Regions from separate parts of the Streptomyces sp. NPDC005281 genome, predicted to be linked through region 3. Evidence: riboswitches for the same ligand, from Rfam matches in the RefSeq annotation. Region 3 holds a riboswitch; each other region holds the start of a gene.

Region 1 (10,232 bases), on a different contig from region 3:
CCCCGTCGGCTTCGGCTACGCCATCGCGTTCGGTGAGCTCGCCGTCGGGATCGGCACCCTGATCGGCCTGCTGGCCCGCTTCGCCGCGCTCGGCGGCGCGCTCATCTCGCTCAGCCTGTGGCTGACGGTGAGCTGGGGCTCCGACCCGTACTACTACGGCAACGACCTCCCGTACCTGTTCTGCTGGACCCCCCTCGTACTGGCCGGGGCGTCCTACTGGTCACTGGACGCCTTGATCGGGCGACGGCGCAGGCAACGGAGCGCCTACTGACGTCCGTCCGGTGCGGCGACGGGCCTCAGGGGTTCACACCACGCGGGGCCCCCGGCCCGCACGGCGTCTGCGGACGGCGTGGTTCACCGAGGCCACGGCGCCCGCGAGGAACAGGCCGACGACAACGACGGGGATGATCGCGAACCACTCGGTCTCCCACCAGCCGGCCGCGTCTCCGGCGTAGGCGATGCCCCCGGCGGTCAGGAAGAGGCCCGCCACCAGCTTTCCGGGCTGGAACTCATGACGAGGCACGGGCCACCTCCGCCTGGCCGACGCCGACCTGGAGGCCGAGGTCAAGGGTGCCGCCCTTCCTGACGCCCGCCGCCGGCGGCAGGGTCACGTTCTTGTGTTTGCCCGGTTCCACGTCCACGTCCTTCTTGTCGTCACCCGGCAGCTGGATGTCCCCGACACCCACCTCTACGGTCAGCCGTACGGTCACGTCCTTGGGGACGATCACCTTCAGCCGCCCCGCACCCACTTCGGCCTTCGTCCTCACCGTCTGTCCCTGGCCGACGTCGATCCCGCTGAGGTCGAGGGTGCCCACCCCCGTGCCCAAGTCGTAGCCCGTCTTCACGTCGGCCGCCGTCGCGGGAGTCCAGTTCGTCCGCACCCAGTGCGTGTCGATGTCCTTCGGCAGGGCCGCGGAGCCCGCGAGCAGACCGGCCGTGATCAGCGCGAGGAAGACCGTTCCCGCGCCCGTGCGACCGCGGAACGAGCTCACGGCGATGCCCAGCCCGAACACGATGAGCGCGGCGGCCAGCCCGGCCTGGAGGCTGGTGCCGAGCTCCCGGTCGTGCCAGTTCAGGCCTGTGGTCAGGCCGCCCGCGAGAAGGGCGAGCAGGAAGATCCGGCCGCCCATGGGGCGCGGTCCGCGCGGTCTCCGCTCCCGTTCCGCGCGCGGGTCGGGGCGGGAGGTGCCGCGGGTGATGGCGAGCGCGGCCGCGACATCCCGGTCCCGGGTCTCCGTGGGCCCCCACATGTAGCCGGTGCCGCCTACGTGCGAACCGTCCTTGACGATCGGGTCGCGCCACCAGGAGGGGTAGGAGTCGGGGACGGGCGGGGCCTTCGCCTCCGGCGGGGCGTCGGCGGCGGCCTGCGCGGCCAGGGGGTCCGGGTCCGCGGCGTCGCGGTTCTGCGACCAGTAGCCCGCGCCCGCCAGCAGCAGGGACAGGACTACGGCGAACGTCAGCACGCTGCCGTTCCTGAGCATGGACAGGAACACCCCGCAGCCGACCAGCGCGAAGAGCACGGCGGTCAGGGCGGGGCCGTCGACCCGGCCGGTGAGCAGCTTGCGGACCTCGTTCTCCTCCTCGTCGTCGTACGGGACGAAGAGCCAGGCGAAGCCGTAGAAGATGAGGCCGACACCGCCGCTCGCGGCGAGCACCGCGAGCACGATCCGGAAGATCACCGGGTCCATGTCGCACTGCCGGCCCAGCCCAGCGCACACCCCGCCGAGCGTCTTCTGCCGACGGTCGCGCCGGAACCTGCGCGGCACCCCGGACGAGGGGGCGTCGGCGCCGGCCGGCCGTGCCGCGGCCCCTTCCCCGTGAGCACGCGGCTCGTCACCCGGAGCGGTGCCGGGGTCCGGCTCCGCCGCCGCGTGCTGGTGATCTGTCATGCGTCCATGGTGACGGGCGGGACGGCGCGGCGGCAGTCGGGATGACCCTGGCCGAACCCTGATATCCGCCGGGGGGAGACAGCGGGGACTGTTCGAACACGGATTCCTGAAGATCAGGGGAGTCTCGGGGCCCACCCTGATGCTCCGGTCCACCGGGCGTGTGAACATCGATGGCATGCCGGAAGCCGTAGTCATGCCCGCCGACGACCCGCGGCCCCCGCGCAAGCTCTACCGAAGCAGCGACGGACGCTGGCTCGGGGGCGTGGCGCGAGGGCTCGCCGGGCATCTAGGGCTGCCCGTGGTCTGGGTGCGGCTGGTGTTCGCCGGACTGTTCATGGCGGACGGGCTCGGCGCGCTGCTGTACGCGGCCTTCTGGTTCTTCGTCCCGCTCGGCGTCGGCGGCGTCGGCTCCGCCCGTACATCCGCGTTCACCACCGAGACCTCGCCCGACGGCCGGCGCAGACTCGTGGCCCGCAAGCCGGACAAGGGCCAGATCGTCGCCCTGCTCCTCATGGTCGTCGTGGCCCTGGTCTTCGTCGGCAACGTGAATCTCGGCGGCGGCACGAAGGCGTATCTGTGGCCGACGGTCCTCGTCGGCGCGGGTGTCGCCCTCGTCTGGCGCCAGGCGGACAACGCGCGGCGGGCCCGCTGGGCGGAGGTCGGCCGCCGTCGCCGTACGCTCACGCTGCTGCGGTCCGCGGCGGGCGTGCTGCTCGTCACTGCCGGCGTCTCCGGGATCTTCGTCCTCCAGGGCTCCGCCGCACACCTCGGTTCGGTGCTCCAGGCGGCGCTCGCGGTCCTCGTCGGCATCGCGCTGCTCGCCGGCCCCTACCTGATCCGGATGACCCAGGACCTCTCCGAGGAGCGCCTGATGCGCATCCGCGCGCAGGAGCGGGCCGAAGTCGCCGCCCACGTCCACGACTCGGTGCTGCACACGCTGACCCTGATCCAGCGCAACGCGGAGAACGCGAACGAGGTACGGCGCCTCGCCCGCGCGCAGGAGCGCGATCTGCGGGCCTGGCTCTACAAGCCGGACGGCAGCGGCAAGGACGAGGACGAGGAGCCCGACACCCTCGCCGAGGCCGTCCGCGGCCATGCCGCCGAGGTCGAGGACAAGCACGGGGTTCCCATCGAGGTCGTCGTCGTGGGCGACTGCCCGCTCGACGACCGCCTGACCGCACAGATGCAGGCCGCGAGGGAAGCGATGGTGAACGCGGCCAAGTACGGTGGCGAGGGCGGCGCCGTACAGGTCTACGCCGAGGTCGAGGGCAGGACGGTCTTCGTGTCCGTCCGTGACCGGGGCCCCGGCTTCGACTTCGACGCGATACCCGCCGACCGCATGGGCGTCAGAGAATCGATCATCGGCCGCATGGAGCGCAACGGCGGCACGGCGCGGCTGCGCGCGGTGCCGGACGGCGGCACGGAGGTCGAGCTGGAGATGGAGAGGGCGGAGAAAACGTCATGAGCGACACGAACGAGCCTGTGAAGTCCGGCGGTTCGGCCGCGGAGGCCCCCGGTGCCGCGTCCGGGGGCGGCACCCCCGCGGCCGGCGCCGAGGGCGGTCGCCGGGTGCGCGTGGTGCTCGTCGACGACCACCGCATGTTCCGTACGGGGGTCCAGGCCGAGATCGGCGAGACCGGGCGGACCGGCGTCGAGGTCGTCGGCGAGGCCGCGGACGTCGACCAGGCGGTCACGGTCATCACGGCCACCCGCCCCGAGGTCGTCCTCCTCGACGTCCACCTTCCCGGCGGCGGCGGCGTCGAAGTGCTGCGCCGCTGCGCTCCGTTGATGGCCGACGCGGAGCAGCCGGTCCGTTTCCTCGCGCTGTCCGTGTCGGACGCGGCGGAGGACGTGATCGGCGTGATCCGCGGCGGCGCCCGGGGGTACGTCACCAAGACGATCACCGGCACGGATCTCGTGGACTCCGTCTTCCGGGTCCAGGACGGCGACGCGGTCTTCTCACCGCGCCTCGCCGGATTCGTCCTCGACGCCTTCGCCTCCACCGACGCCCCGCCCGTCGACGAGGACATGGACCGTCTCACCCAGCGCGAACGCGAGGTCCTGCGCCTCATCGCCCGGGGGTACGCGTACAAGGAGATCGCCAAGCAGCTGTTCATCTCCGTCAAGACGGTCGAGTCGCACGTCTCGGCGGTCCTGCGCAAACTCCAGCTCTCCAACCGCCACGAGCTGACCCGCTGGGCGACGGCGCGACGGCTGGTCTGATCCGGGCGGATCCGGCGATCACGCGACCCGGGCGGCCCCGGCGAAGGGCATCTCGTTGATCGGGGCCAGCCGCACGGGCGCCGACGGGTTCGGGGCGTGGATCATCTGGCCGTTGCCGACGTAGATGCCCACGTGGGTGATTCCCGAGTAGAAGAACACCAGGTCGCCGGGGCGCAGTTCGGAGAGGGTGACCCGCTGTCCTGCGTTGATCTGGGAATAGGTCGTGCGGGGCAGCGAGATGCCCGCGGAACGGTACGCGGCCTGGGCCAGCCCGGAGCAGTCGAAGGCGTCGGGGCCGGTGGCGCCCCAGACGTAGGGGCTGCCGAGCTTGGAGTAGGCGTAGGCGACGGCCGCCGCCGCCCGGGAGTTGGGCGCCGCGGCGGCCGCCCCGGCTCCGCCGGCACCCGACGTGCCGGCGGCACCGGACGACGCCACCGGCGCGGGGTCACGGGCCGCGTCGCGCGAGACGTGCTGCCGGTCGTTCGCGCCGCCCCGCTCCGCGTACCGGGTGCGCTGCTGCGGAGTGAGTCGGTCGAGCAACTGGCGCGCCGCGCCGAGCTTCTCGTTGATCGTCTTCTTCCGCTGCTTCAGTTCGGTCTGCCGTGACTTGAGCGCGGCCAGTTCGATGTGCGCCGCTCCGCGCAACTGCTCCAGCTCGCGGAGTTGTTTGCGTACCCCGGCGATCTCCGCCGACTGCCGGGTGCCGACCCGCTCGGCGAACGCGGCCCCCTCCAGATACTGGTCGGGGTGGTCGGAGAGGGCGAGTTGCACCACGGGGTCGAGTCCGCCGCTGCGGTACTGCGCCGCCGCCATCGAACCCAGCGCCTCCCGGGCGGAGTTGAGCCGGTCCTCGCGTCGGGCCGCCTCGTCGCGGAGCTTCCTCAGGTTCGTCTCCGCCTGGCCGGCCTTCTCCTCGGCGCCGTCGTACTTCTGAGTGGCCGCCTCCGCCTCCTGGTACAGCTTGTCGATACGGGCCTTCACCTGTGCCGGGGACAGCTGGGGGTCGGCGTGTCCGACCCCGTCGAATCCGGTGGCCGTCGCCGCGCCCGCGAGGGCGATGGTGACTGCCGTGCGGGCCGTGTTTCCACCGATCGAGCGCTGTTTGGCCTTGCGGTGCGCTGCCACGAGGGCCCACATCCTTCCGTGCGACCGCCCTTGCGGTGCGGTCAAGCGGTGACACGTCCGGCGGCGGCGCACACAGGGGGAGCGGGCCGCCGCCGGACCTTCTCGGCGGTGGTGTCCGACTGCCGTCCCTGGCCCGGACGGTGGTGGGGAGCCGGTCACCTGGTGGAGGACGCTAAACCTGCGAGCGCGCCGTTGGTAACGCTATGTACGGAACTATCGCAATTGGATCGCTGAGCGACTGTATGTGACCAATTTCCTGGCCGTATGGCGCCGACTCGACGCGGGGTGCTGACCGAAGCGACGAATTCCGGAGAGTCCGCGCGATGCCGGTGCTATGGGTGACACGCGATGGTCCGGTGGAGGGGGAGTGGCGGCGGGGGCGGCGGTCGGAAGAGCCGCCAGGTCGGGGAAGCCGCTCCGCCGGACCGCCTTTTTCTAGGGGCCGGCCCCCTCGGAGGGGATGCCCCCCGTAAGGGATGCCCCCGTCGGGAGCGGCGTCAGGGGGTGCGGTTAGGCTCCGGCTCCATGGGCGTACTCATCCATCTCTTCGTCGGCCTGCACATCATCGGCATCGCCGCGCTCCTCGGCGGCTTCTTCACCCAGATGAAGGCGATGGGCAAGGGCACCGGCCGCTTCGTCCCGGCGATGCTGCACGGCGCGCTGACCATGCTGGTGACCGGGGTCGCCCTGGTCGGGCTCAACCAGGCCGACGGCAACACGGTCAACACCGTCAAGATCGGCGTGAAGCTGGCCCTGCTGATCGTGATCCTCGGGCTCGTCTATGTGAAGCGGGACGACGAGACGGTGGACAAGCGCCTCTTCGGCCTGGTCGGGCTGCTGACCGTGACGAACATCTTCATCGCCGTCCTGTGGACCTGACCGGCGCACTCACTCCCGCACGGCGGACCTGAAGGCGAGAGCGGCCCCCGCGGCCACCACGAGCCACACCGCCACCGCGATCCACAGGAGCACCTGTCCCGGCCCCTTGAGCCCGAAGACGTCGAGGGCGGTCGCGACCGAGAGGGCCGCAGCCGCCGTCATCCCCATGGGGAAGACGGTCGCCCAGCGCCGTACGTCGAACTGCGGGCGCGGCCACACCACCTCCGCGACGGCCAGCGCGCCGTAACAGGCGAGGTCGAGCACGAGCAACGCGGCGGTCGTGGCGCGCAGGACGCCCTGGTCGTCGTTGTTCCAGAGGTACGGGTTCACATGGTGCGCGGCGACGAGTTTCGCCCCGGCCAGCGCCGAGATCGCGAGCGCGCCACCCGCCACCCAGTGGTCCCCGGCCCCCTTCTTCACCTCCCACAGGTCGAAGTGCGCGAAGCACACTCCGTAGCAGACGATCCCGAGCCAGAACAGCACCATCGCGGCGTGCGCGAGCCAGTCCGGGCCCACGGCGGTGGCGATGGTCGAGGCGAGAACCGAGAGCCCCTGTGTGGCCACGCAGACGAGGAAGACGCCTCCCGCCATGCGGCGCCGCCAATGCCGTACGACGGCCACGAGCAGGATCGGCCAGAGCACGGCCGACAGCGCGAGCAGGGCCTCGGCGAGCACCTGCCATCCCAGCAGGGAGAACCGGGTGCCGAGTACGGTGGTCGCCGCGACGGCGGTGAGGCCGGGAGGTGTGCCGGCCTGCCGCGTCCATTGCTCCCGGTCGTCCGCCAGGCGGACGAGGAAGTCCGCGGCGAGCCCGAGCCAGGCCAGCGAGGCGAGGACCAGCGCGATCCGGGAGAGGGTCTCGTAGCCGGTCAGGTGCAGCCCGACCGAGATGATGCCGGTGGCCATGACGGCGGCCCCCGCGGCGGGCGGCCGCCCCGCCCACCAGGTGCGGAACGAGGACGTGTCCGGCATGTCCGGTGTTTCAGGCATGCGCCCGATGCTAGGGCCTGTCCTGCGGATCAGACCGGAGGAAGCCCCGGCGCCGTGCGGACGCGGGTGGGCGGGCCGAGCCCCGCGTCCTTGGCCTGGTCCGGAGGACCGGCGCCGGGGCATCCGGAGGACCGGCGCCTGGCATCCGGACCGGTCGCGGGCGAGCGTGCGTGAGCGGCCGCGGAGGGGCGGGGCGGGGCGAGCGCGCGGGGCACGCGCGCGGGCCTCTCGGCTCCCGCGAGCGCGCCCCGTGGAGAGGTCCCGGCCTACCCGGGGCGCACCACGCTGTGGATGATCGACGTGCCGCCGTAGTAGATCGACTCCTCGCGGACGTACGCTCCCGGCTTCGGCGCGTGGATCATCATGCCGTCGCCTATGTAGAGGCCGACGTGGCTGATGTCGTCGTAGAAGAAGACGAGGTCGCCGGGACGGGCGTCGGCGAGGGGGACCGTCGTGCCGGCGTTCACCTGGTCGTAGGTGACACGCGGCAGGCTGACGCCGGCGGCCTTCCACGCGGCCTGGGTCAGGCCCGAGCAGTCGTAGGAGTCAGGGCCGGTGGCGCCCCAGACGTACGGCTTGCCGACCTGCGCGCGGGCGAACGCGAGCGCCTTGGCCGCCTTCGCCGTGTACGAGGAGTCCGTGTCCGCCGATCCCGTCGCCGACCCGGCGGAGGACCCGGTCGCCGAGCCGGATGCCGAACCGGTCGAGGTGCCCGAAGACTGCTTCCGGGCGGCCTTCTCGGCGGCGGCCTGCTGCCGTGCCAGTTCCGCCGCCTTGGCCGCGGCCTGCTCCTGCTTCTTCTTCTCGATCGCCGCCAGCCGTGCCTTGTCCTCGGCGTTCAGCTTCGAGAGCAGGTCGCGGGCCTCGGTGAGCTTCCGCTGCACCGCGGCCTTGGAGGTCTTGAGTTCCTTCTGCGTGGCGGTCAGCGACTCCAGGCTCCGGGTGGCCTCCGCCCGCTTTTTGGTGGTGGCGGCCTGCTCGGTGATGTAGTCGTCGACGGACGCCTTCTGGCGGGACGTCAGGCGGCTCATCAACTGGGTCTGGTCGAAATAGTCCTGCGGGTTGTCCGCGAGCAGGAGGGTCGCGGTGTCGGGCGCGGCGGCCCCGGTGCGGTACTGCGCCGCGGCGAACGAACCCAGTTCCTCGCGAGCGGTGTTGAGCTTCTCGGTGCGCTGGGCGACGTCGTCCAGCAGGGTGTCGACGCGCTTGCGCTGCTCGGCGGTCTTCTCCCGGGTCGCGTTGTACTTGTTCGTGGCCGTCTCGGCCTGGTGGTAGAGGTCGTCGACCTTCTTGGAGACTTCTTCGATGCGGGGCCTGGGTTCGGCCGAGGGGGCCGCGTTGGCGGTCTGGGAGAGCAGGGCCACGGAGGTGAGGGCCGCCGTGGCGAGGGCCGGGGTCCGTATGCCTGCGATGCGCGTACCCGAAGGACGCGATTTGCGGTGCGACGCCAAGAGAGGCGACTCCTTCCGTCATCCGCCTGCCGAGTTAGCTGTCGGGTTCGGGCGGGTGGTTCCGGAAGGTTGCCCTACGGTCCTTGCCCCACAAGGCGGTTGGACCGATTCACCCCAAGGTCGGTGGGTCCCCGGCTCCGGCGGCCTCGCGGCGTACGGAATCGGCGGAGGCCGCTCGGCCCGGCGACGTTCGCCGGTTGTGGTCGAGTGGCCTTCCGGCACGCTAGCCAACCGGTGTGGCCCATGTGAAGGTTGATGTGCGATATGCCCGATACATTTTCGTGACCTTGGCCGCACCCGCCGCATTCCGCGTGCCAATCGCGCCAATCCGACCACTTTGCCCTCGGCTTGACCTTCGGTGATCGATCGATCGCACATGGTCATGGTCCGGGAGAGTCCTGTCACGACTGCCCGTCGAGTTCTCCGGGTGGCGGCGGGCTGTCGGTGGGGCGGCCTAGACTCGGAGAGCGATGAGCAGCCTCTTTGACGACAGCTTCCTGGCGAACCTCAAGCCCTCCGCGGCCCACGAGGAAGAACACCCGCCGCCGCCCGAGGACGATCACGTACCGGAGCAGGTTCCGGACGATCTGTTCGGCGGGAAGTTCGACATGCCGCCGAACCGGGACGCGTACTACCGCGACGGCGCCCCCAGGCCCGCCGTGGACCCGGCGGCCCTGCTGGACGGACTGAACGAGAACCAGCGCGCCGCCGTGGTCCACTCCGGCTCCCCGCTGCTCATCGTGGCCGGCGCCGGCTCCGGCAAGACCCGGGTGCTCACCCACCGGATCGCGCATCTGCTCGGCGAGCGGAGCGTTCACCCCGGCCAGATCCTCGCGATCACCTTCACGAACAAGGCCGCGGGCGAGATGAAGGAGCGCGTCGAGGCGCTCGTCGGCCCCCGTGCCAACGCGATGTGGGTGATGACCTTCCACAGCGCCTGCGTCCGCATCCTGCGCCGCGAGAGCAAGAGGCTCGGTTTCACCTCCTCGTTCTCGATCTACGACGCCGCCGACTCCAAGCGGCTGATGGCGCTCGTCTGCCGTGATCTCGACCTCGACCCGAAGCGTTTCCCGCCGAAGTCGTTCAGCGCCAAGATCTCGAACCTGAAGAACGAGCTGATCGACGAGGAGGACTTCGCCGCCCAGGCCACCGACGGCTTCGAGAAGACCCTCGCCCAGGCGTACGCGATGTACCAGTCGCGGCTGCGCGAGGCCAACGCGCTCGACTTCGACGACCTGATCATGACCACGGTCAACCTGCTGCGCGCCTTCCCGGACGTCGCCGAGCACTACCGCCGCCGCTTCCGGCACGTCCTGGTCGACGAGTACCAGGACACCAACCACGCGCAGTACTCGCTGGTCCGGGAGCTCGTGGGCACCTCCGAGCACCCCGTGGACGTACCGCCCGGCGAGTTCGACCTGCCCCCGGCCGAGCTGTGTGTCGTGGGTGACGCGGACCAGTCGATCTACGCCTTCCGTGGCGCGACCATCCGCAACATCCTCCAGTTCGAGGAGAACTACCCGAACGCGACGACGATCCTCCTGGAGCAGAACTACCGCTCCACGCAGACGATCCTGTCCGCCGCCAACGCGGTCATCGAGCGCAACGAGTCCCGTCGCCCCAAGAACCTGTGGACCAACGCGGGCGCCGGCTCGAACATCACGGGCTACGTCGC
Region 2 (10,232 bases), on a different contig from region 3:
GACATCCCCGTCGTGCTGGAGATCGGCTTCGGCATGGGCGAGGCCACCGCGCAGATGGCGGCCGAGGACCAGGGGACCGGGATCCTCGCCGTGGACGTGCACACACCGGGCCAGGGCAACCTGCTCAACCTCGCCGAGCGCAGCGGCCTGTCCAACATCCGTGTGGCCAACGGCGACGCGATCATCCTGCTGCGCGAGATGCTCCCGCCCGCGTCCCTGGACGGCCTGCGCGTCTATTTCCCCGACCCCTGGCCCAAGAAGCGGCACCACAAGCGGCGCCTGATCCAGCCGGAGTTCCTGGATCTCGCCGCGACCCGGCTCGCGCCGGGCGCGCTGATGCACTGCGCGACGGACTGGGAGCCGTACGCCGAACAGATGCTGGAAGTACTGAGCGCGCACCCCGGCTTCGAGAACACCGTGCCGGACGGCGGTTTCGCGCCGCGTCCCGAGTTCCGGCCGCTGACCCGTTTCGAGGGCCAGGGACTGGACAAGGGTCATGTGGTGAACGACCTCCTCTTCCGGCGCGTACAGCTTCGAGACCAGCACACCTCGGGCGACTGACCCGCACACATCCGTCGGCGTCCGCCGGGAAATCCCGGGGGCTCCGGTTACCGTCGCGGGCCACGCCTTCCCTCGTTAGGGTCAATGCCGTGGCCATCCATTCTCCGTACCCGACACAGCCCGGCATCCCCGCCGGACCTGCGCCGAGACATCCGCACTGGTGGCAGCGCGGCTGGGTGCGCTACGGAGCGCTGATCACCCTGCTCGCGATGTCGGGCCTGGTGATCCTCGCCCTCGTCCGCGAACAGACCGGGACCGAGGGCTTCCTGGTCGGTCTCGGACTGGCCGTGTTCCCCGTGCCGCTGCTCATAGCCGCCTTCCGGTGGCTGGACCGGGTCGAGCCGGGGCCTTGGCGCAACCTGTTCTTCGCCTTCGCCTGGGGCGCCTGCGCGGCCGCGCTCATAGCGATCGTCGCCAACAGTTTCGCGACCCGCTGGATCGCCATGACGACCGCGGGCCCCTCCGGCGCCGACACGCTCGGCGCGACCGTCATAGCGCCCGTCGTCGAGGAGTCGGCGAAGGCGGCGGCCGTCCTGCTCGTCTTCCTCTTCCGCAGACGGGACTTCACCGGGATCGTCGACGGTGTCGTCATCGCCGGGGTCACCGCCACCGGCTTCGCCTTCACCGAGAACATCCTCTACCTCGGCACCGCCTTCGGCACCGACCAGCTCAGCGGGGAGAGCGGACTCGCCTCCGTCACCGCGGCGACCTTCTTCGTCCGGGTGGTGATGTCACCCTTCGCGCATCCGCTGTTCACCGTGCTGACCGGCATCGGTTTCGGCGTCGCGGCGCTGTCCGCCGAACGCCACCACGCGCGCCGCGTGCTGCTCCCGCTCACCGGACTGCTCCTCGCGATGGGCATGCACGCCGTCTGGAACAGCTCGTCGGGCTTCGGGCGGTTCGGGTTCTTCGGTGTGTACGCCGCGTTCATGGTGCCCGCGTTCGGGCTGCTGACCTGGCTCGTCGTGTGGACCCGGCAGCGCGAGCTGCGGACCGTCCGCACCGAACTGCCCGTGTACACCGCCGCCGGCTGGCTGGGCGCGGCCGAACCCTGGTCGCTCGGCTCGATGCGGGCGCGGCAGATCGCCCGCGAGTACGCCGGTCATCATTTCGGGAAGAGCGCGGCACGTTCGGTGGCGGAGTACGAGGCGTACGCGACCTCGCTGGCGTTCCTGCGCCACCAGGGGCGCCGGGGCCGGGCGGGCGCCGACTTCGTCGTACGCGAGCGCGAGTTGCTCGAGGAGCTGTGGCGCCGCCGGGAGATCGCCCGTCCGGCGCTCGCCTACGCGGCCCGCATCACGGCACCGCTGCCCGTGCCGTCGACTTGGCCGGGCCCCGGGTACGGGTACGTCGCCCCGCCCGCGCAGCCGTACGGTCCGCCGGCGCAGGCGTCCGCGCCGGCACCGTATCCCGCGTACAACCCGTATCCCGCGTACAACCCGTACCGCTCCTAGCGGGGAACGGGCGCGGCGCGCGGTGGACACCACCGGGCGGCGCGCGCCGCGGACTCGGCCGCCGGGGTGCGGCCGTTACGCCGACGCCTTCGACAGCCGCGTCAGTTCCTCGTCCGTCAGCACCAGGTCCGCGACGGCCAGCAGGGCCGGGAGCTGCTCCACCGTGCGGGCGGAGGCGATCGGCGCGGCGACCGTCGGCTGTGCGGCCAGCCAGGCGAGGGCGACCGTCGGGACGGCGGCGCCGTGGGCCCCGGCGATCTCGTCGAGGGCGGCGAGGACCCGCGGCCCGCGTTCGGTGCCGAGGTGCTTGGCCGCGCCGGCCGCCCGGGGCGAGTCGACCTCCGCGCCGCGGCGGTACTTGCCGGTGAGGAACCCGGCGGCGAGCGCGAAGTACGGGACGGCCGCCAGACCCGCCGTGGAGGCGACGTCCAGCAGGGAGCCCTCGTAGGTGTCGCGCGAGACCAGGTTGTAGTGCGGCTGGAGCGCGACGTAGCGGGCGAGGCCCTCCCGGTCGGAGAACTCCAGGGACTCCCGCAGCCGCTCCGGCGAGATGTTGGAGGCGGCGATGTGGCGCACCTTGCCGGCCCTCACCAGCTCGTCGAGGGCGCCGATGATCTCTTCGACCGGCACTTCCGGCTTGTCGAAGTGCGTGTAGTAGAGGTCGATGTGGTCGGTGCCCAGGCGGCGCAGTGAGGCGTCGGCCGCCGCCTTGATGTTGGCACCGGACAGACCCGGGTACTCGGGGTGCTGGCTGACCTTGGTGGCGACCACGATGTCCGCGCGGTTGCCGCGGCTCTTCAGCCACCTGCCGATGACGGTCTCGGACTCGCCGCCCTCGTTGCCCTCGACCCACGCCGAGTAGGAGTCGGCCGTGTCGAGGAAGTTGCCGCCGGCCGCCGCGTAGGCGTCCAGGACGGCGAAGGACCGGGTCTCGTCGGCCGTCCAGCCGAAAACGTTGCCCCCGAGGGAGAGCGGGAAGACCTCGAGGTCGGACGAACCGAGCTTGCGGAGAGAAGTCATGTGGGACTTCAACGCCCGGGCCGGATGGATGTATTCCGCAATCACCTCGGGACGGCCGGGTCCCACGCCGGTGTGCTCACCTGCCTGACCGACAGCCCTGAAGTCGGGGGGGGTGACGACAGGGCTGCCGGAGATCAGGGGTTGAGGCCCTTGCTCTGGAGCCACGCCATCGGGTCGATGCCGGTGGCGGCGCCGCCGGGGTGCACTTCGAGGTGCAGGTGCGGCCCGGTGACATTGCCGGTCGCGCCGACCCGCCCGATGACATCGCCGGTGGCGACCTTCTGGCCCACGCCGACGCTGATCGACGACTGGTGGCAGAACCACAGCTCCGTGCCGTCGTCGAGGGTGAGGATCGTGCGGTAGCCGTACGAGCCCGCCCAGCCGGCCTCGGTCACGGTGCCGCTGTGGATCGCCTTGATGAGCGTTCCGGTGGGCGCCGCGAAGTCGAGTCCGGTGTGGTAGCCGGAGGACCACATCGAGCCGGCCTCACCGAAGCGCGAGGTCAGGGTGTACGAGGAGGTCGGCAGCGAGTAGCTCTTGGCGAGCTCGGCGAGGCGCTCCTTCTCGGCCTTCGCCTTGGCCGCCTCCTCCGCCTTCTGCTTCACGGCGGTGGCCTTGGCCACGGCGTCGTCCTGCTGCTTGGCGGCGAGTGCGACGGCCTTCTTCGCGGCGGCCGTCTGCGCGGCCTGCTGCGTGGCGGTGTCGGCGTGGTTCTGCTGCGACTTGGCCTGCTGCATGATGCGGTCGCGCAGCGCCTCACCGGCGTCGCCGGCGCCGTGGGCCGCGTCGGCACTGGTCAGACCGGCATCGGTGAGCGGAGTGGTGGAGCCCTTGGGGGCGCTGGACCCGCCGTCCGATATCAGGGCCTTGGCCGAGGCGGTGACCGACGACAGGTCGGGCAGCGAGATCGAGACGGGCGGCTTGCCCGGAGCGGCGCTGGCGATGCCGCCCGCTCCGACGGCGGCTATGACACCGACGCCGAGAACCGTGGAGCTGCGGGCGAGTCCTCCGCCGCGCTGCTTGCCCGTGCGGTGCCGGCCGCGGACGGGAGCGACGGAATCCTCGGTGGGGTTCCACTCCTCCCAGGGCCCCTCGTCCGTGGCATAGCCGAAGGTGTGTGTGTCATTCGGCGGGAACGAGGTCGGCTGAGCGGGCCGGTTTGACGCCACGTGGGCGCACTCCTTTCCTTCCTTGCCGCCTACCGGGTTAGCTGACGGGTTCGGAGCAGGAAGGTCTCCTACGGGCGTACTGCCACCGTGCGTGCACGGCGGGTTACGCTCGATTCACCCCATGGGATGGGTCCCCGGTTCCCTTGCGGGATTCCGCGCGTGCGCACGGAGCCACCTCTTGTGACGGCTGTAACGGCCGCGCTGCGTTATCGAACGTTAATAGACCCGGGCATCGAATTCCAAGCTGTTCCGACTGATCATTAACGGCTTTTGGCTTGGACTTTGGGGTCATGAGCGATGAAAAACGGGCGAGTTGGCCGCATGTCACCTGCACGTGCTTCCCTGACGGCCTGTTCGCGGGCGGCCGTCGCGGGCACCCGTCACGCGCGCCGGACGGCGAGCAGCGCCAGATCGTCCGTCAGAGCGCCGCCCGTGTGCCGGCGAGCCGCCTCGACCAGGGCGGTCAGCAACTCGTCGGGCGCGTGGAAGACGCGTCCGGCCAGCCAGGCCGCCGGATCGTAGAACTCCCCCCGCGGATCGCGGGCCTCGGACAGTCCGTCGGTGTGCAGGAGCAGCGTCGCCCCGCGCGGAAAGCGGTCCTGCACCGTCGGGGCGTGCGGGCTTCCCAGCTCGCTCATCCCGAGAGGCAGCGCGAACACCTCGGCGCTGAGGACGGCGAGCGTGCCGTCGGGGCGCAGCAGCAGGGGCGGTGGATGGCCGCGGTTGACGACACGTACGACGTCCTCGCCGTGCGGGATCTCGGCGAGGACGGCGGTCGTGAACCCCTCGGCCGCCTCGACGCCGTCGCGCCGGGTGCCCGCGCGCGTCAGGGCCCGCTCCAGGCGCCCCGCGACGCCCTCCAGCGTCGCCTCCTGCTCGGCGGCCTCCCGGAACGCGCCGACCACCGTCGCGACGGCGGCCACCGCGGTCATCCCCTTTCCCCGTACGTCCCCGACGACCAGTCGTACGCCGTGCGGGGAGTCCTGCACCGCGTACAGGTCGCCGCCGATGAACGCGTCCTCCTGCGCCGCCTCGTACCGGGCCGCGACCTCGAGCCCGGCGATCCGGGCCTCGGGCTCGGGCAGCACGGCGCGCTGCGCGAACTCGGCGATCTCCCGGACGGAGGCGAGCCGTTCGTCGCCGCGCCTGACCAGGATGTTGATGAGGACGGCCAGGACGGCGGCAGTCGTCACGGTGACCACCTCGGTGACCGCGTCGACGTGCAGGACGATCCCGAGCAGGAAATGGACCACGAGCACCGCGCCGACGGCGAGTACACCGGCGAGAACGGTGCCGCGCAGCGAGTAGAGGGGTGCGGCGACCAGGGGCGCGGCCGTGAAGAAGGGGGCGGCGGTGAATTCCGCCGGGGTGAAGTAGTCGTAGAGGACCCCTGCGGTGACGAGCAGCGCGGGCAGGATCCGGACGAAGGCGCGGGCGCGCACGATCCTGCGGGGGCAGGCTCCCGCAGGACCGGCCGGCACGGCGTTCCCCGGCCGCCGGGCACCGGGGGACGGCGGCCGGGCCCGGTCATCGGGGTGTCCGGTCCGCCGCTCACCTCCTGGCTGCCCCACCCGTCCAGAAGAACCGGTGCGGGGGCGGCGGGCGACCGGTGTGGCCCGACCGGGGGAGAACGGCGTCCGCCGGAGGGAATCGGGACCGGGCCGGAGAAACCGCGGCCCTGAAAAGCCGTAAGGGGCCGGGGCCGGAAGAAGGTGCCGGAAAGCCCGGAAGAACCGGCGGGACGCAAACCGGGGAACAAACACCAAGGGCCGGAACTCGTGAATCCGAGTTCCGGCCCTTGGTCTTCAGTAGCGGGGACAGGATTTGAACCTGCGACCTCTGGGTTATGAGCCCAGCGAGCTACCGAGCTGCTCCACCCCGCGTCGTTGAAATTAGTGTACGCCATCCGCGGGACCCGAAGCACACCCGTTCAATCACGCCCCTCCGGTGCCGTGGGCACCCGGCTCTACCGGGTCAGGAGATGCCGGTTGGGGGCCTGGGCGCGGTCCCCGTACTCGGGGAGGACGACGACCTCGGCGCCCGCGGCGGCGAGGAGCCCGTTCCCGTCGGCGTCCGTGACGAAGGTGTCGGGCTCACGCCAGGCGGTGACGACCCGGCGCACACCTGCGCCGAGGATCAGCCGAGCGCACGGGGCGGGCCGGGAGGCGCGGTGGGCACACGGCTCCAGGCTGCTGTAGACCGTGGCGGTGGCCAGCCGCGGATCGGCCGGGTCGATCTTGGCGAGGGCGGCCTCCTCCGCGTGCACGACGGGGTCCTCGCCCTCGCGGGAGTGGCCCCTGGCCAGTTCGGTCCCGTCGGCCGCGACCACCACGGCGCCCACGCTGAACGCGGTCTTCGAGGGCGGGCACAGCTCCGCGAGTTCGCAGGCCAGCTCCAGCCAGTGCCTGTCCGCGGCGGAGGCGAGCGGGCCGGTGCCGGGCGCGGTGGGGACGTAGCGGATGAGTACGACGTCGCCGACGGGCCGTGTCTCCGTCAGCCGCATCCGGCCCAGGGGGTATTCACCGGGCCCGAAGAGCCGCGGCGCGTCCGGCTGCCCGACGAAGAGGGGGGCGACGGCCAGCTGGAGTTCGTCGGCGAGCTGCTCGCGCACGAGCTGGGTGTGGACCTTGCCGCCGCCTTCGACCATGAGGCGGCGCACCCCCCGTACGTCGTGAAGGTGTTCCAGCAGCACACGCCAGTCGAGCTCGGGTCCGGTCGAAACGACGTCGACTCCGACGAGACCGTGCAGCAGGGCGGAAGCACGCGGCGCGCCCTCGTCCGTCGTGTAGACGACCTTCTGGCCGCCCGTGTGCCAGAACTGCGCCTTCGGGTCGAGCTCGCCCGATCCGCTGACGGTGACTTTCAGCGGGTACTCGGGGCGGCCGCCGGCGACCCTGGCCGCCCGCCGTTCGGCGGAGTTGACCAGCAGACGCGGGTTGTCCGTGCGCAGCGTGCCGGCGCCCACCAGGATCGCGTCGCTGGACGCCCGTACCTCGTCGACCCGGTCGAAGTCGGCCGGGCCCGAGAGCAGCAGCCGCTCGGGGCCGGTGTCGTCCAGGAAACCGTCGAGGGAGACGGCGGCGGACAGCAGGACGTAGGGACGGGGCATCGGGACGCATCCTCCGGTCACACGCACACAGTGGTTCAAGTTTTAAACAATACCTAGACTGGTCTCATGACGACCCGCTGGCTCTCCGCCGCCGAACAGCGCGCCTGGCGCTCGTACCTCTCCGCGACCTCCCTCCTGGAGGACGCCATCGACCGCCGGCTACAGGCGGAGGCGGGGATGCCCCACCTTTACTACTCCATCCTGGCCAAGTTGTCCGAGGCACCGGACCGGCGGCTGCGGATGACCGACCTCGCCGAGGCCCAGAAGATCACGCGCAGCCGGCTGACATACGCGGTGACCCGGCTGGAGAAGGACGGCACCGTACGCCGGGAGGGCTGTCCCACCGACAAGCGCGGGCACGTGGCCGTACTGACCGACGAAGGCATGGCCCTGCTTGAGCGGGTCGCTCCGGGGCATGTCGAGACGGTCCGGACGGCGATCTTCGACCACCTGACCCCGGAGCAGGTGTGCCAGCTGGACGAGATCTGCGCAACCATCACCCGGGCGATCCAGAGCGGGGATTCCGGGGCGTCCGGGGAAGATCTGCCGTGGCGGAGGCGTTCCTGTTCCTCGTGAGGCGCGACCGGGGCACCCGAACCCGTTGCTTGAAGTTTTAAGCAGATGTAGTGTCTCCTTCCGTGGCTGTGCTTCAAATCTGAAGCACAACCCCGTACGAACCTGCCGGACGGAGAGACACCATGCGCGACCACCCCGACGCCACCGTGCGCACCCGCGTCCGCGTACCCCTGCGCTTCGGCGACGGCTACTCCGTCGACGCCGAACTCGTGACCTTCCACGGTCTCGACGACGGCATGGAGCACATCGCCGTCGTCCTCGGAGAGCCCGGTGCGAACCCGCTGGTGCGACTGCACTCCGAGTGCCTGACCGGCGATGTGTTCGGCTCGGCCCGCTGCGACTGCGGACCCCAGCTGCGCGAGGCGGTGGAACAGATCGCGGACCGCGGCGGCGTCCTGCTGTACCTGCGCCAGGAGGGCCGCGGCATCGGCCTCTACAACAAGCTCGACGCGTACGCCCTCCAGGACCAGGGCCTGGACACCTACGCCGCCAACACGGCCCTCGGACTGCCCGAGGACGGCCGCGACTACACGGCGGCCGCCCAGATGCTCCGGGCCCTCGGCATCGACTCGCTGGACCTGCTCTCCAACAACCCGGACAAGGCCGAGCAGCTCCGCGAACTCGGCATCACGGTCTCCCACCGGGTCCCGACGGGCGTCTTCACCACCGCCCACAACGTCCGCTACCTGCGCGCCAAGGTCCTCCAGACCCAGCACACGCTGCCGCTGCCGGAACTCACGGAGCGCACGGAACTCACGGGCCTCTCGGCGGGCTGACACGCCGGCACCCCCTGGAACGAAACAAGCCCCCGGCTCAGATCACCTCTGAACCGGGGGCTTCTCCGTAGACCCTGTGGGACTCGAACCCACAACCAATGGATTAAAAGTCCACTGCTCTGCCAATTGAGCTAAGGGTCCCCGCACCGAAAACACCGGCACGGCGCACCGGCCCGCGCCGACGCATCCCCGAGCATAGCGGGACGCGGCCGGGACTCCGATCGGGTATCGGGGACCCGGCCACGCCAATAGCCCACAAGGTCAGGGATCGACCGGTTCGGGCGCACCCTTGCGGGCGGCCTCACGGGCGATCGTGCGCTGATGGTCGGGGTTGAGGAACCAGTGACGCGCCGAGGCCAGCCACCAGGCCGCGGCGAAGCCGAGGACGACGAGGACGGCGATCGGGGCGTAGTTGAACGTCTCCCAGGTGACCGGGGAGACCTGGGGCAGCATGAACAGGACCGTGATGACGGCCACCCAGACGACCGCGATCACCCCGATGGGACGGGACCAGCGGCCCAGATGCCAGGGACCGCGCTCGAAGGCGTCGCCCTTGCGCACCCGCAGCAGGGTCGGGATGACGTACGCGACGTAGAGCCCGATGACCGCGATCGACGTCACGGCCGCGTAGGCCGCGTAGTTGATCAGATACGGCAGGCCGAGCACCAGGGCGCCCAGCGCGGCCAGCCAGACGGCCGCCACGGGGGTCCGTGTGCGCGGGTGCACCGTGTGCCACACCTTCGAGAACGGCAGCGCGCCGTCGCGCGAAAAGGCGTAGATCATGCGGCTGTTGGCGGTCACGGACGCCATGCCGCAGAACAGCTGGGCGCCGATCACGACGAGCAGCAGGAGCTTCCCGGACGTGGCACCGAGCGCGTCCAGCAGGATCTGCGCCGGGGGCGCGCCCGTTCCCGAGCCCAGCTCCTTGTCGTACGACTGGATGGCGAAGTTGAAGCCGAGGAGCAGGACGAATCCGGCGATCCACGAGGTCCAGATGGACCGCACGATCCCCTTCGGACCGGCCGTGGAGGCGTCGTGGGTCTCCTCCGTCATATGGGCGGAGGCGTCGTACCCGGTGAACGTGTACTGGGCCATGAGGAGTCCGATGAGGACGACGTAGACCCCGCTGCCCCAGCCCGTGTTGTTGACGAACTTCGTGAACACGAAGGACGCCGACTGGTGGTGGTCCGGTGCGAAGGTCAGCGCGCCGACGATGACGCCGACGCCGATGACGTGCCACCACACGCTGATGCTGTTGAGGAGGGCGACGATCGCCACGCCGAAGGTGTTGAGCAGCCCGTGCAGGATCAGGATCCCGGCGAACAGGAGCACCGTGCGGCCCGGCGTCACCTGGAAGTCGAACTGGAGGTTCAGATAGGCGCCGAGGAACGCCGCCGCGCCGAAGTCGATGCCGGCGGTCACCGCGACCTGGCCGAGGACGTTGAACCAGCCCGTGAACCACGCCCAGGCCGCCGCGGTGCGCTCCGGGGCGAGCCGGTGGGCCCAGAAGTACAGCCCGGCGGACGTCGGATAGGCCGAACAGATCTCGGCCATCGCGAGTCCGACG
Region 3 (10,232 bases):
AGGGTGGCCTCGCGCCCAATGACAGCGAAACTGCCGTCACTGAGCTCGAAGATGTCGGGGCAGGACTGGCCAGAAGCGCTGCCGCGCTCGCGTGGAGTAGCCCCGACACGTCGCACGATCTTCACGGAGTAGTACCAATCTGATGGCTCGGGAATCGCGGTGAGGGATGTCTTCCGAGCGGCTTCCCTCGGAGTGGTGAACTCCGAGCGGAGGTGACCGACCGGAGGCAGAGTTCTCCGAGCGCAGGGGTGTTCGGCCGGAGTGCTCAGAGTCTGAGCACTGAGCTGGCGGCAAACCTAGCGGGTTCTGGTGTCCTGTTGTGCTCAAAGCGCGGCAGGCAGCGGAGTGAATCTGGGCAGCCTCGCGTGAACAGGGGTGGTATGAGGGGGTTGGGCGACGATGGTGCATGTGGGTGTGGGAGGGGCGCGCGAGGCACGGCCCCCGAGTGTGAGGCTAGCGGTCGAGTCCAGACGTGTCAGGGCTATGCCTCATCCGGCTCACCGACGACCCACCACTCGTCGGCGTCCGCATCCGCCTGATCCTGGATCAGCGTGTCCATCATCCGGCCCAGTTGAGCCTCATCAGAGGAGTCGGGCAGGCTCTTGCGGTGATGCTCCGTCGCCGCCCAGTACTCCCTGAAGATCGGGTTCTGGCAGATGATGCGAAAGTGTCCGTGGAGCTCCGCCCGGGTGAGCGCCCCGATCCGGTGGAAGTACAGGGCGTTGATGTACAAGGCGTTCGCGAAGAGGTACTGACGCTGCTTCTCGGGCCCGATCTCGGTCTCGTAGGTGTTGAGAACCGCGGCGAGGGCGGGATCGTCCATGGCTTTGCACATCAGGTCGAAATGGAGTCGGTGCTGCTCAGTGAGCACGGCACGTCGGCGCTGCCGCGTGCTTCGCTCCGTCACGGTGTTCGCCGCGGTGCCGAGGCTCGCCCAAGCGGCTGAGCCGAGCCTCCGTATCGCGGAACTCTGTGTGGCCATGTCAACCCCCGAATCAGGCGACCGTCCGCCGGTCGTCGGTTGTGGGGCGACAGGAAGCGGACCGGCGAGCGGTGGGCGGTGCGCTTGCCGCCTCCCAGTGTCGCCGAGCGGCTCTGATCGGCAGGGAGGCGGAGAGGAGGCGCACGGAGGGATGTGCGGGTCGCATCCATCGGCGCCATGTCCAACGTGTGCCCCGCGAGCGCTGCTAACAATCGTTCACTTCGGGGCGATTCCACCCACTCGTATGCTGGGTGGACATTCATTCCCCGCGTGAGCGCCGGTCCCGTGAGCCGGTGCGCGCACAGGTTCAGAGAGGGCGCATGGTGAGTCGGTCGAGTACCCGCCAGATTCCGGTCATCGTTCTCGCCGGCTTCCTGGGTTCCGGCAAGACCACACTGCTCAACCATCTCCTGCACCGCAGCGGTGGCAGTCGCATCGGAGCCGTCGTCAACGACTTCGGCGCGATCGAGATCGACGCGATGGCGGTGGCCGGCGCGCTCGGCGACTCCACCGTCTCGCTCGGCAACGGGTGTCTGTGCTGTGCGGTCGATGTCACCGAACTTGATCAATATCTTGATCGGCTCGCTCAACCCTCCGCCCGGATCGATGTCATCGTCATCGAGGCGAGTGGGCTCGCGGAGCCCCAGGAACTCGTGCGCATGGTTCTCGCCAGCGAGCACCCGGGGATCGTTTACGGAGGGCTGGTCGAGGTCGTCGACGCCGCCGAGTTCGCCGGTACACGCGAGAAGCATCCCGAGATCGACCGGCATCTCGCCCTCGCCGATCTCGTCGTCGTCAACAAGATCGACCGGGCCGACGACGACCGGCGGTTGCTGGGTGTCGTCCAGGACCTCACCGACCGCGCGGCGGTCGTTCCCGCCGTCTACGGCCGGATCGATCCGGAGTTCCTCTTCGACTGCCGGCCCAGCGAAGAGCGCATCGGACAGCTGTCCTTCGACGATCTCCACAGACACGAAGACGAAGACGAGGGCGAAGGCGGGCGCGACAACGAGCGCGACGGCGAGGAAGGCGGCCCGGGGGAGTGTGGCCGTGAGGAGCGTGGCCAGGAGCGGCGCGGCCACCTCGGCCATCTGCACTCCGCCTACGATTCCCTCTCTTTCAGCTCCGAAGTGCCGCTCGGGCCAAGGCAGTTGATGGCCTTCCTCGACAGCAGGCCCGAAGGGCTCTACCGGATCAAGGGCTACGTCGACTTCGGCGTCCAGGACCCCCGCAACCGGTATGCCGTGCATGCCGTCGGGCGGTTCCTGCGCTTCTACCCGGAGCCCTGGGCCGATGCCGGCGAGCGGCTCACCCAGCTCGTCCTCATCGGCTCCGGCATCGACACGGTGGCGCTGGCCAAGGAGCTGGAGGCATGCAAGGAGGACGCCCCGCATGCCGATGAACACGGCATGTGGGGCGTCCTCCGCTACGTACAGGAGCCGAACCCGGAGGGCTGACCCGGACCGCACCGGGCCCGTCGGCCCACTGGGCAGGCCCCGGACTACACCGGGCCGGCCACCACCGACACCGGCTTGCCCAGCGACACGCCCGAGCCGTCACGGCGCGGGTCGATCTCCGGCAGGTCGACGGGCATGCCCGTCTTCTGCGCCGCGCGTCCCGGCGTCGGACCGGCCCAGGCCAGCGACAGACAGTCCTCGCCCTTCAGGAACCGCTGGCAGCGCACCCCGCCCGTGGCGCGGCCCTTGCGCGGATACTGGTCGAAGGGAGTCAGCTTGGCCGTGGTCTGGACGGAGTCGTCCAGCGTCCCGCGTGAACCCGCCACCGTGAACACCACCGCTTCGACGGCCGGGTCGACCGCGTTGAACGAGATCACCTTCGCGCCGTCCGTCAGCTTGACGCCCGCCATGCCGCCCGCCGCACGGCCCTGCGGACGTACCTGCGAGGCCTGGTAGCGCAGCAACTGGGCGTCGTCCGTGATGAAGACCAGGTCCTCCTCGCCGGTGCGCAGCTCCACGGCACCGACGATCCGGTCGCCGTCCTTGAGCGTGATGACCTCCAACTCCTCCTTGTTCGAGGGGTAGTCGGGCACCACACGCTTGACGACACCCTGCTCCGTGCCGATCGCGAGGCCCGGCGACGACTCGTCGAGCGTCGTCAGGCAGATCACCGTCTCGTTCGGCTCCAGGGAGGACAGGAACTCCGAGACCGGAGCGCCCCCGGAGAGATTGGGCGCCGACGCCGTCTCCGGCAGCCGCGGGAGATCGATCACGTTCAGGCGCAGGAGACGGCCGAGGGATGTCACCGCACCGATCTCGCCGCGTGCCGTCGCGGGCACCGCGGAGACGATCACATCGTGCTTGGTGCGCTTGCCGTCCGGGTCCTCCCCGAAGGGGTCACCCGTCGCCGTACGCGCAAGCAGTCCCGTCGAGGACAGCAGGATCCGGCACGGGTCGTCGGCGACCTGGAGCGAGACCGTGGGGGCGGGGCTGCCCGCGGACTCCAGGAGCACGGTCCGGCGGTCGGTGCCGAACTTCTTGGCCACCGCGGCCAGTTCGCCGGAGACCAGCTTGCGCAGCTCGGCGTCCGAATCCAGGATGCCGGTCAGCTCGTCGATCTCGCCGTTGAGGCGGTCGCGCTCCGACTCCAGCTCGATGCGGTCGAACCGGGTGAGGCGGCGCAGCGGCGTGTCCAGGATGTACTGCGTCTGGATCTCGGAGAGCGAGAAGTGCTCGATCAGGCGCTCCTTGGCCTGCGCCGAGTTGTCGCTGGAGCGGATGAGGCGGATGACCTCGTCGATGTCCAGGAGGGCGACGAGGAGCCCCTCGACCAGGTGCAGCCGGTCGCGCTTCTTGGTGCGGCGGAACTCGCTGCGGCGGCGTACGACCTCGAAGCGGTGGTCGAGGTAGACCTCCAGCAGCTCCTTGAGGCCCAGGGTGAGCGGCTGGCCGTCCACCAGGGCCACGTTGTTGATGCCGAAGGACTCCTCCATCGGCGTCAGCTTGTAGAGCTGTTCGAGGACGGCCTCCGGCACGAAGCCGTTCTTGATCTCGATGACCAGGCGCAGGCCGTGCGCACGGTCGGTGAGGTCCTTGACGTCGGCGATGCCCTGGAGCTTCTTCGAGCCGACCAGGTCCTTGATCTTGGAGATCACCTTCTCGGGACCGACGGCGAAGGGCAGTTCGGTGACGACGATGCCCTTGCGGCGCGCCGTGACGTCCTCCACGGACACCGTGGCGCGGATCTTGAAGGTGCCGCGGCCCGACTCGTACGCGTCCCTGATCCCGGAGAGGCCGACGATCCGGCCGCCGGTGGGCAGGTCCGGGCCCGGGACATGCTTCATCAGCGTCTCGAGGTCGGCGCCCGGGTAGCGGATGAGGTGCCGGGCGGCGGCGATGACCTCGCCGAGGTTGTGCGGCGGCATGTTGGTGGCCATGCCGACGGCGATCCCCGACGAGCCGTTGACCAGGAGGTTCGGGAAGGCGGCGGGGAGAGCCACCGGCTCCCGCTCCTGGCCGTCGTAGTTGGGCGTGAAGTCGACGGTGTCCTCGTCGATCGACTCCGTCATGAGCGACGTCGCGTCGGCCATCCGGGCCTCGGTGTAACGCATCGCGGCCGGCGGGTCGTCGTTGCCGAGCGAGCCGAAGTTGCCGTGGCCGTCGACCAGGGGCACACGCATGGAGAAGGGCTGCGCCAGACGCACCAGGGCGTCGTAGATCGACGCGTCGCCGTGCGGGTGCAGCTTACCCATGACCTCGCCGACGACACGGGCGCACTTCACATAGCCGCGGTCGGGGCGCAGGCCCATCTCGTTCATCTGGTACACGATGCGACGGTGAACCGGCTTCAGGCCGTCTCGGGCGTCGGGCAGGGCTCGCGAGTAGATGACCGAGTACGCGTATTCGAGGAAGGAGCCCTGCATCTCGTCCACGACGTCGATGTCGAGGATCTTCTCCTCGTACGAGTCGTCGGGCGGCGGGGTCTTCGTGCTACGGCGGGCCATCGCTGCTGCGGCTCCTTCACGGTCTCTGCCGGGGCATGAACGGGTTCTGACGCGCACCATTGTGGACCGCCCCACTGACAACGCCGACCGCGACCCGTCCGTAGCGCCCCTCCGGCGCGCTCCGCGGGCGTCGCCGGGACCCCTCCCGGACAGCCCCGCGGCCCGGTGCCCGGCGGGCCCCGAGCGCGTTCGCGGCGTTTCCGCAGGAGCTTCCCCAAGCGGGCCGGGGGCACGCGTGAGTCTCGCTCTCGGCGTACGAGGCGCGGGAACCGCGCCAGCCGTCCGCGCGCTTGCATACAGTGGCAGGACCGACAGGAATGACGCAGTTCCGCGATCGAAGGGACGTACATGCCCATGGGTCACACGGCCACAGCTGAGGCAGGCTCCGGCGGCCTGACAGCGACCGAGCACCGCCTGGCCAACGGCCTGCGCGTGGTGCTCTCCGAGGACCATCTGACCCCGGTCGCCGCGGTGTGCCTCTGGTACGACGTCGGCTCACGCCACGAGGTCAAGGGCCGGACCGGACTCGCCCACCTTTTCGAGCACCTGATGTTCCAGGGCTCCAAGCAGGTCCACGGCAACGGCCACTTCGAACTCGTCCAGGGCGCCGGCGGCTCGCTCAACGGCACGACGAGCTTCGAGCGCACCAACTACTTCGAGACCATGCCCACCCACCAGCTGGAGCTCGCCCTCTGGCTGGAGGCCGACCGCATGGGGTCGCTGCTGGAGGCGCTGGACGACGAGTCCATGGAGAACCAGCGCGACGTCGTGAAGAACGAGCGCCGCCAGCGTTACGACAACGTCCCTTACGGCACCGCCTTCGAGAAGCTCACCGCGCTCTCGTACCCCGAGGGCCACCCGTACCACCACACCCCGATCGGGTCGATGGCGGACCTGGACGCGGCCACCCTGGAGGACGCCCGCGCGTTCTTCCGCACCAACTACGCGCCCAACAACGCGGTCCTGTCCGTCGTCGGCGACATCGATCCGGAGCAGACGCTCGCCTGGGTCGAGAAGTACTTCGGCTCCATCCCCGGGCACGACGGCAAGCCCGCCCCGCGGGACGGCTCGCTCCCCGAGATCATCGGCGAGCAGCTGCGCGAGGTCGTCGAGGAGGACGTCCCGGCACGCGCGCTGATGGCCGCCTACCGGCTCCCGGAGGACGGCACGCGCGCGTGCGACGCCGCCGACCTGGCACTCACCGTCCTCGGAGGCGGCGAGTCCTCCCGGCTCTACAACCGGCTCGTGCGCCGTGACCGTACCGCCGTCGCGGCCGGGTTCGGCCTGCTGCGGCTCGCCGGAGCGCCCTCCCTGGGGTGGCTGGACGTGAAGACGTCCGGCGACGTCGAGGTCCCGGTCATCGAGGCCGCAGTCGACGAGGAGCTCGCCCGGTTCGCCGAGGAGGGCCCCACGGCCAGGGAAATGGAGCGCGCCCAGGCCCAGTTGGAACGCGAATGGCTCGACCGGCTCGGCACCGTCGCCGGCCGTGCCGACGAACTGTGCCGGTTCGCCGTCCTGTTCGGTGACCCGCAGCTCGCCCTGACCGCCGTGCAGCGCGTCCTCGACGTCACGGCTGATGAGGTCCGGGAGGCCGCCAAGGCCCGCCTGCGCCCCGACAACCGCGCGGTGCTCGTCTACGAGCCGACCACCGCCCAAGCCGCGGACGCGGCTGACTCCGCCGACGAGACCGACGAGGAGGCGGCGAAGTGACCGAGCTCGCCACCATGGACTTCCACCCGCAGCCCGAGGCGGGCCGGCCGAAGCCGTGGGCGTTCCCCGCCCCCGAGCGCGGCACCCTGGACAACGGTCTGACCGTGCTGCGCTGCCACCGCCCCGGCCAGCAGGTCGTCGCCGTCGAGGTGAACCTCGCCGCGCCGCTGGACGCCGAGCCCGCGGGCCTGGACGGCATCGCCACGATCATGGCGCGCGCCTTCTCCGAGGGCACCGACAAGCACTCGGCCGAGGACTTCGCCGCCGAACTGGAGCGCTGCGGCGCCACGCTCGACGCGCACGCCGACCACCCCGGCGTACGCCTGTCGCTCGAAGTGCCCGTCTCGCGCCTGGCCAAGGCCCTCGGCCTGCTCGCCGACGCCCTGCGGGCCCCCGCGTTCGCGGACAGCGAGGTCGAGCGGCTGGTGACCAACCGGCTGGACGAGATCCCGCACGAGACGGCCAATCCCGCCCGTCGCGCGGCCAAGGAGCTCTCCAAGGAGCTGTTCCCGGCGAGCGCGCGCATGGCACGCCCGCGCCAGGGCACCGAGGAGACCGTCCGGAACATCGACTCGTCGGCCGTACGCGGCTTCTACGAGAAGCACGTGCGCCCCGCCACGGCCACCGCCGTCGTCGTCGGCGACCTGACCGATGTCGAGCTCGACGAGCTGCTCGCCGACACGCTCGGCTCCTGGACGGGCTCGTTCGCCGAACCGCTTCCCGTGCCGCCGGTGAGCGCCGACGACACCGGCCGCGTGATCGTCGTCGACCGCCCCGGCGCCGTCCAGACGCAGCTGCTCATCGGCCGGGTGGGTGCCGACCGGCACGACCGTGTGTGGGCCGCCCAGGTCCTCGGCACGTACTGCCTCGGCGGGACCCTCACCTCGCGCCTCGACCGCGTCCTGCGCGAGGAGAAGGGCTACACCTACGGCGTGCGGGCGTTCGGGCAGGTCCTGCGCTCCGCGCCGGACGGCACGGGCGCCGCGATGCTCGCCATCAGCGGCTCGATCGACACCCCCAACACCGGTCCGGCGCTCGACGACCTGTGGAAGGTGCTGCGCACCCTCGCCGCCGAGGGGCTGACCGACCAGGAGCGCGACGTCGCCGTGCAGAACCTGGTGGGTGTCGCACCCCTCAAGTTCGAGACGGCGGCGGCCGTCGCGAGCACACTCGCCGACCAGGTCGAGCAGCACCTGCCGGACGACTATCAGGCGACGCTCTACCGGCAACTGGCCGCCACCGGCACGGTGGAGGCCACCGCGGCCGCCGTGAGCGCCTTCCCGACGGACCGTCTGGTGACCGTCCTGGTCGGCGACGCGGCGCAGATCGCGGAGCCGGTCAGGGCTCTCGGAATCGGTGAAGTCACCGTGGTGGCCGCCGAGTAGAACCCGTGCGCCCCGGGAGGGCCCTGACGGCTGAGGAGCCGTCAGGGCCCTCCCTTTTTCGCCACAGCCCCCAAGATGTCCGCATTCGTATGCTGGTTGCCCTTCTGCCCTGTGGGATGCGTTACAAAAATCGTGATCCGTTTGTTGTTCGAAAGAGGCCCCGTCTAGCGTCGGGGCGGCTGTTCGTCATGCAGTGCGCCGCGCCCGCGGCACCGGACAGTCATCGCCGAGTCCCCGTGACGCGAGTCAGGGGAGCCGGGGACCCACGCAGTCCCTGGGGTGAATCGGACGCCCTCTTCGGAGGGAGTCCGTAGGAGACCTTCCTGCTCCGAACCCGTCAGCTAACCCGGTAGGCGAGAGGGAAGGAAAGGATCAGCCCCTACATGGCGTTCACCTGTGGCACCGGCAAGCATCGTCGTACGAGCAGCCGGGTGCACAGCACCACCACGACCGCCGTCGGGGTCGCGGCGCTCACCACCACCGGCGTGATCGGAACCCTGGCCGCCCCCGCGTTCGCCGCGGAAGCCTCCGTCGAGCAGACCGGGCTGACCCAGGCCGTCACCCTCAACGACACGGTCGCCGACCAGATCGACGCCCAGGCCTTCGCGCAGCAGCGCGCCGCCGACGAGGCCGCCGCGCGCAAGCAGGCCGAGCAGACCGCGCGCAAGCAGGCCGCGGAGCAGGCCGCGAAGCTTCGTGAGACCAAGGAGCGCGCCGCCCGCGAGGCCGAGCGAAAGCGCCTGAACACCTTCGTCATGCCGATCACCGGTTCGTACGTCTCCACCGGCTACAAGGCCAGCAGCAGCCTCTGGTCCTCCGGCAGCCACACCGGCGTCGACTTCCACGCCGCGTCCGGCACCTCGGTCCACGTCGTCGGCGCCGGCACGGTCGTCACGGCCGGCTGGGGCGGCGCCTACGGCAATCAAGTCGTGATCAAGATGCACGACGGCACGTACACCATGTACGGCCACCTGTCGTCCATCGGGGTGTCCGTGGGGCAGACAGTCACCCCTGGGCAGCAGATCGGCCTCTCCGGGGACACCGGCAACACCACGGGACCGCACCTCCACTTCGAGGCCCGTACGACCGCGGAGTACGGCTCGGACATCGACCCGGTCGCGTACCTGCGCTCGCACGGCGTCAACGTCTGACGACCGCTTCGCGGCTTCTTCACCGCTTTCGATGCCCCGGCTCACCGAGCCGGGGCATCATCGTTTCCGCGGCCGTCTGTCCAAAAAATATCCATGGATTCCGGCCTGCCATCGGAAATTCAGGCTTCCTGCAATAGAGTCACTGAAGAAGCGTCAATGGACGGCGTTTCACGGGGATTAAAGCGGAGGTCGGTCATGCGTATTCCGGCGCACTCGGTGTGCACGGCGATCCGTGACGACATCGTCGCGGGTGTCTACGAGCGCGGCGGCCGGCTCACCGAGGAACTGCTGGCGCGGCGGTACGGCGTCTCGCGCGTCCCCGTGCGCGAGGCTCTGCGCACGCTCGAGGCCGAGGGCTTCGTGGTCACCCGCCGGCACGCGGGCGCGTGTGTCGCGGAGCCCACCGAGCAGGAGGCGGCGGACCTCCTGGAGATGCGCATGCTGCTGGAGCCGCTGGGCGCCGCGAGGGCCGCGCAGCGGCGCACGGAGGCCCATCTCAAGGTGCTGCGCGGCCTGGTCAGGCTGGGGCAGGAGCGTTCCAGGCGAGGCCACAGCGAGGATCTGCGCTCGCTGGGCGGCTGGTTCCACGAAACGCTCGCGCAGGCGTCCGGCAGTTCCGCCCTGACCTCCGCGCTCGCCCAGCTGCGCCACAAGATCGCCTGGATGTACTCGGTGGAGGCGCCGGCCGATCCCGCGGAGTCCTGGGCGGAGCACGGCGGCATCGTGGACGCGGTGGCCCGCGGCGACAGCGAGCGGGCCCGCGCGATCACGGCCCTGCACGCCGAGCGTGCCACGACCGCGCACCGGCTCCGATTTCCCGGCGGCGAACGGCCGGACCGTGTGAGAAGTTCGCAACATCCCGTAAACATGATGGGCCTGCGTCATTAACACGGACGCCGTATACAAAGAGAGATAATTTGCGGGGCTCAATTTCGGTGCCCTTTTATTTGTGTGTCCGGATTCCTTCCTGTCTCCGGAATTCCGGCACACGACATTCTCGTACCCGCGCCGCGAGGGGCCCGGCGGGGCACCCGGGGGAATCG

What was found. Region 3 has a riboswitch for cyclic di-AMP ahead of ABZV42_RS14095 (peptidoglycan DD-metalloendopeptidase family protein). Riboswitches for the same ligand answer to the same signal wherever they lie in the genome.
Region 1: linked by a shared signal. The riboswitch ahead of ABZV42_RS22745 (NlpC/P60 family protein) and the one ahead of ABZV42_RS14095 (peptidoglycan DD-metalloendopeptidase family protein) in region 3 are both predicted to bind cyclic di-AMP.
Region 2: linked by a shared signal. The riboswitch ahead of ABZV42_RS06975 (M23 family metallopeptidase) and the one ahead of ABZV42_RS14095 (peptidoglycan DD-metalloendopeptidase family protein) in region 3 are both predicted to bind cyclic di-AMP.

What each region holds. Positions count from the first base shown of each region.
Region 1 is NZ_JBEXGX010000016.1:39,744-49,975, forward strand. Features, by position in the region: gene ABZV42_RS22705 (DoxX family protein) at 1-271, shown strand, start outside; gene ABZV42_RS22710 (hypothetical protein) at 305-523, opposite strand; gene ABZV42_RS22715 (PspC domain-containing protein) at 510-1,889, opposite strand; gene ABZV42_RS22720 (PspC domain-containing protein) at 2,065-3,354, shown strand; gene ABZV42_RS22725 (response regulator transcription factor) at 3,351-4,112, shown strand; gene ABZV42_RS22730 (NlpC/P60 family protein) at 4,131-5,237, opposite strand; gene ABZV42_RS22735 (hypothetical protein) at 5,763-6,116, shown strand; gene ABZV42_RS22740 (tellurite resistance/C4-dicarboxylate transporter family protein) at 6,126-7,106, opposite strand; gene ABZV42_RS22745 (NlpC/P60 family protein) at 7,373-8,557, opposite strand; cyclic di-AMP (ydaO/yuaA leader) riboswitch at 8,565-8,734, opposite strand; gene pcrA (DNA helicase PcrA) at 9,028-10,232, shown strand, end outside.
Region 2 is NZ_JBEXGX010000003.1:396,112-406,343, reverse strand. Features, by position in the region: gene trmB (tRNA (guanosine(46)-N7)-methyltransferase TrmB) at 1-561, shown strand, start outside; gene ABZV42_RS06985 (PrsW family intramembrane metalloprotease) at 651-2,015, shown strand; gene ABZV42_RS06980 (aldo/keto reductase) at 2,091-3,035, opposite strand; gene ABZV42_RS06975 (M23 family metallopeptidase) at 3,170-4,204, opposite strand; cyclic di-AMP (ydaO/yuaA leader) riboswitch at 4,216-4,372, opposite strand; gene ABZV42_RS06970 (PP2C family protein-serine/threonine phosphatase) at 4,585-5,685, opposite strand; tRNA gene ABZV42_RS06965 (tRNA-Met) at 6,014-6,087, opposite strand; gene ABZV42_RS06960 (dihydrofolate reductase family protein) at 6,171-7,313, opposite strand; gene ABZV42_RS06955 (MarR family transcriptional regulator) at 7,380-7,889, shown strand; gene ribA (GTP cyclohydrolase II) at 8,012-8,665, shown strand; tRNA gene ABZV42_RS06945 (tRNA-Lys) at 8,734-8,806, opposite strand; gene ABZV42_RS06940 (amino acid permease) at 8,927-10,232, opposite strand, start outside.
Region 3 is NZ_JBEXGX010000008.1:158,316-168,547, reverse strand. Features, by position in the region: gene ABZV42_RS14125 (hypothetical protein) at 1-125, opposite strand, end outside; gene ABZV42_RS14120 (DUF6082 family protein) at 482-982, opposite strand; gene ABZV42_RS14115 (GTP-binding protein) at 1,303-2,439, shown strand; gene ABZV42_RS14110 (DNA topoisomerase IV subunit A) at 2,484-4,943, opposite strand; gene ABZV42_RS14105 (pitrilysin family protein) at 5,292-6,653, shown strand; gene ABZV42_RS14100 (pitrilysin family protein) at 6,650-8,038, shown strand; cyclic di-AMP (ydaO/yuaA leader) riboswitch at 8,253-8,409, shown strand; gene ABZV42_RS14095 (peptidoglycan DD-metalloendopeptidase family protein) at 8,422-9,189, shown strand; gene ABZV42_RS14090 (GntR family transcriptional regulator) at 9,385-10,077, shown strand.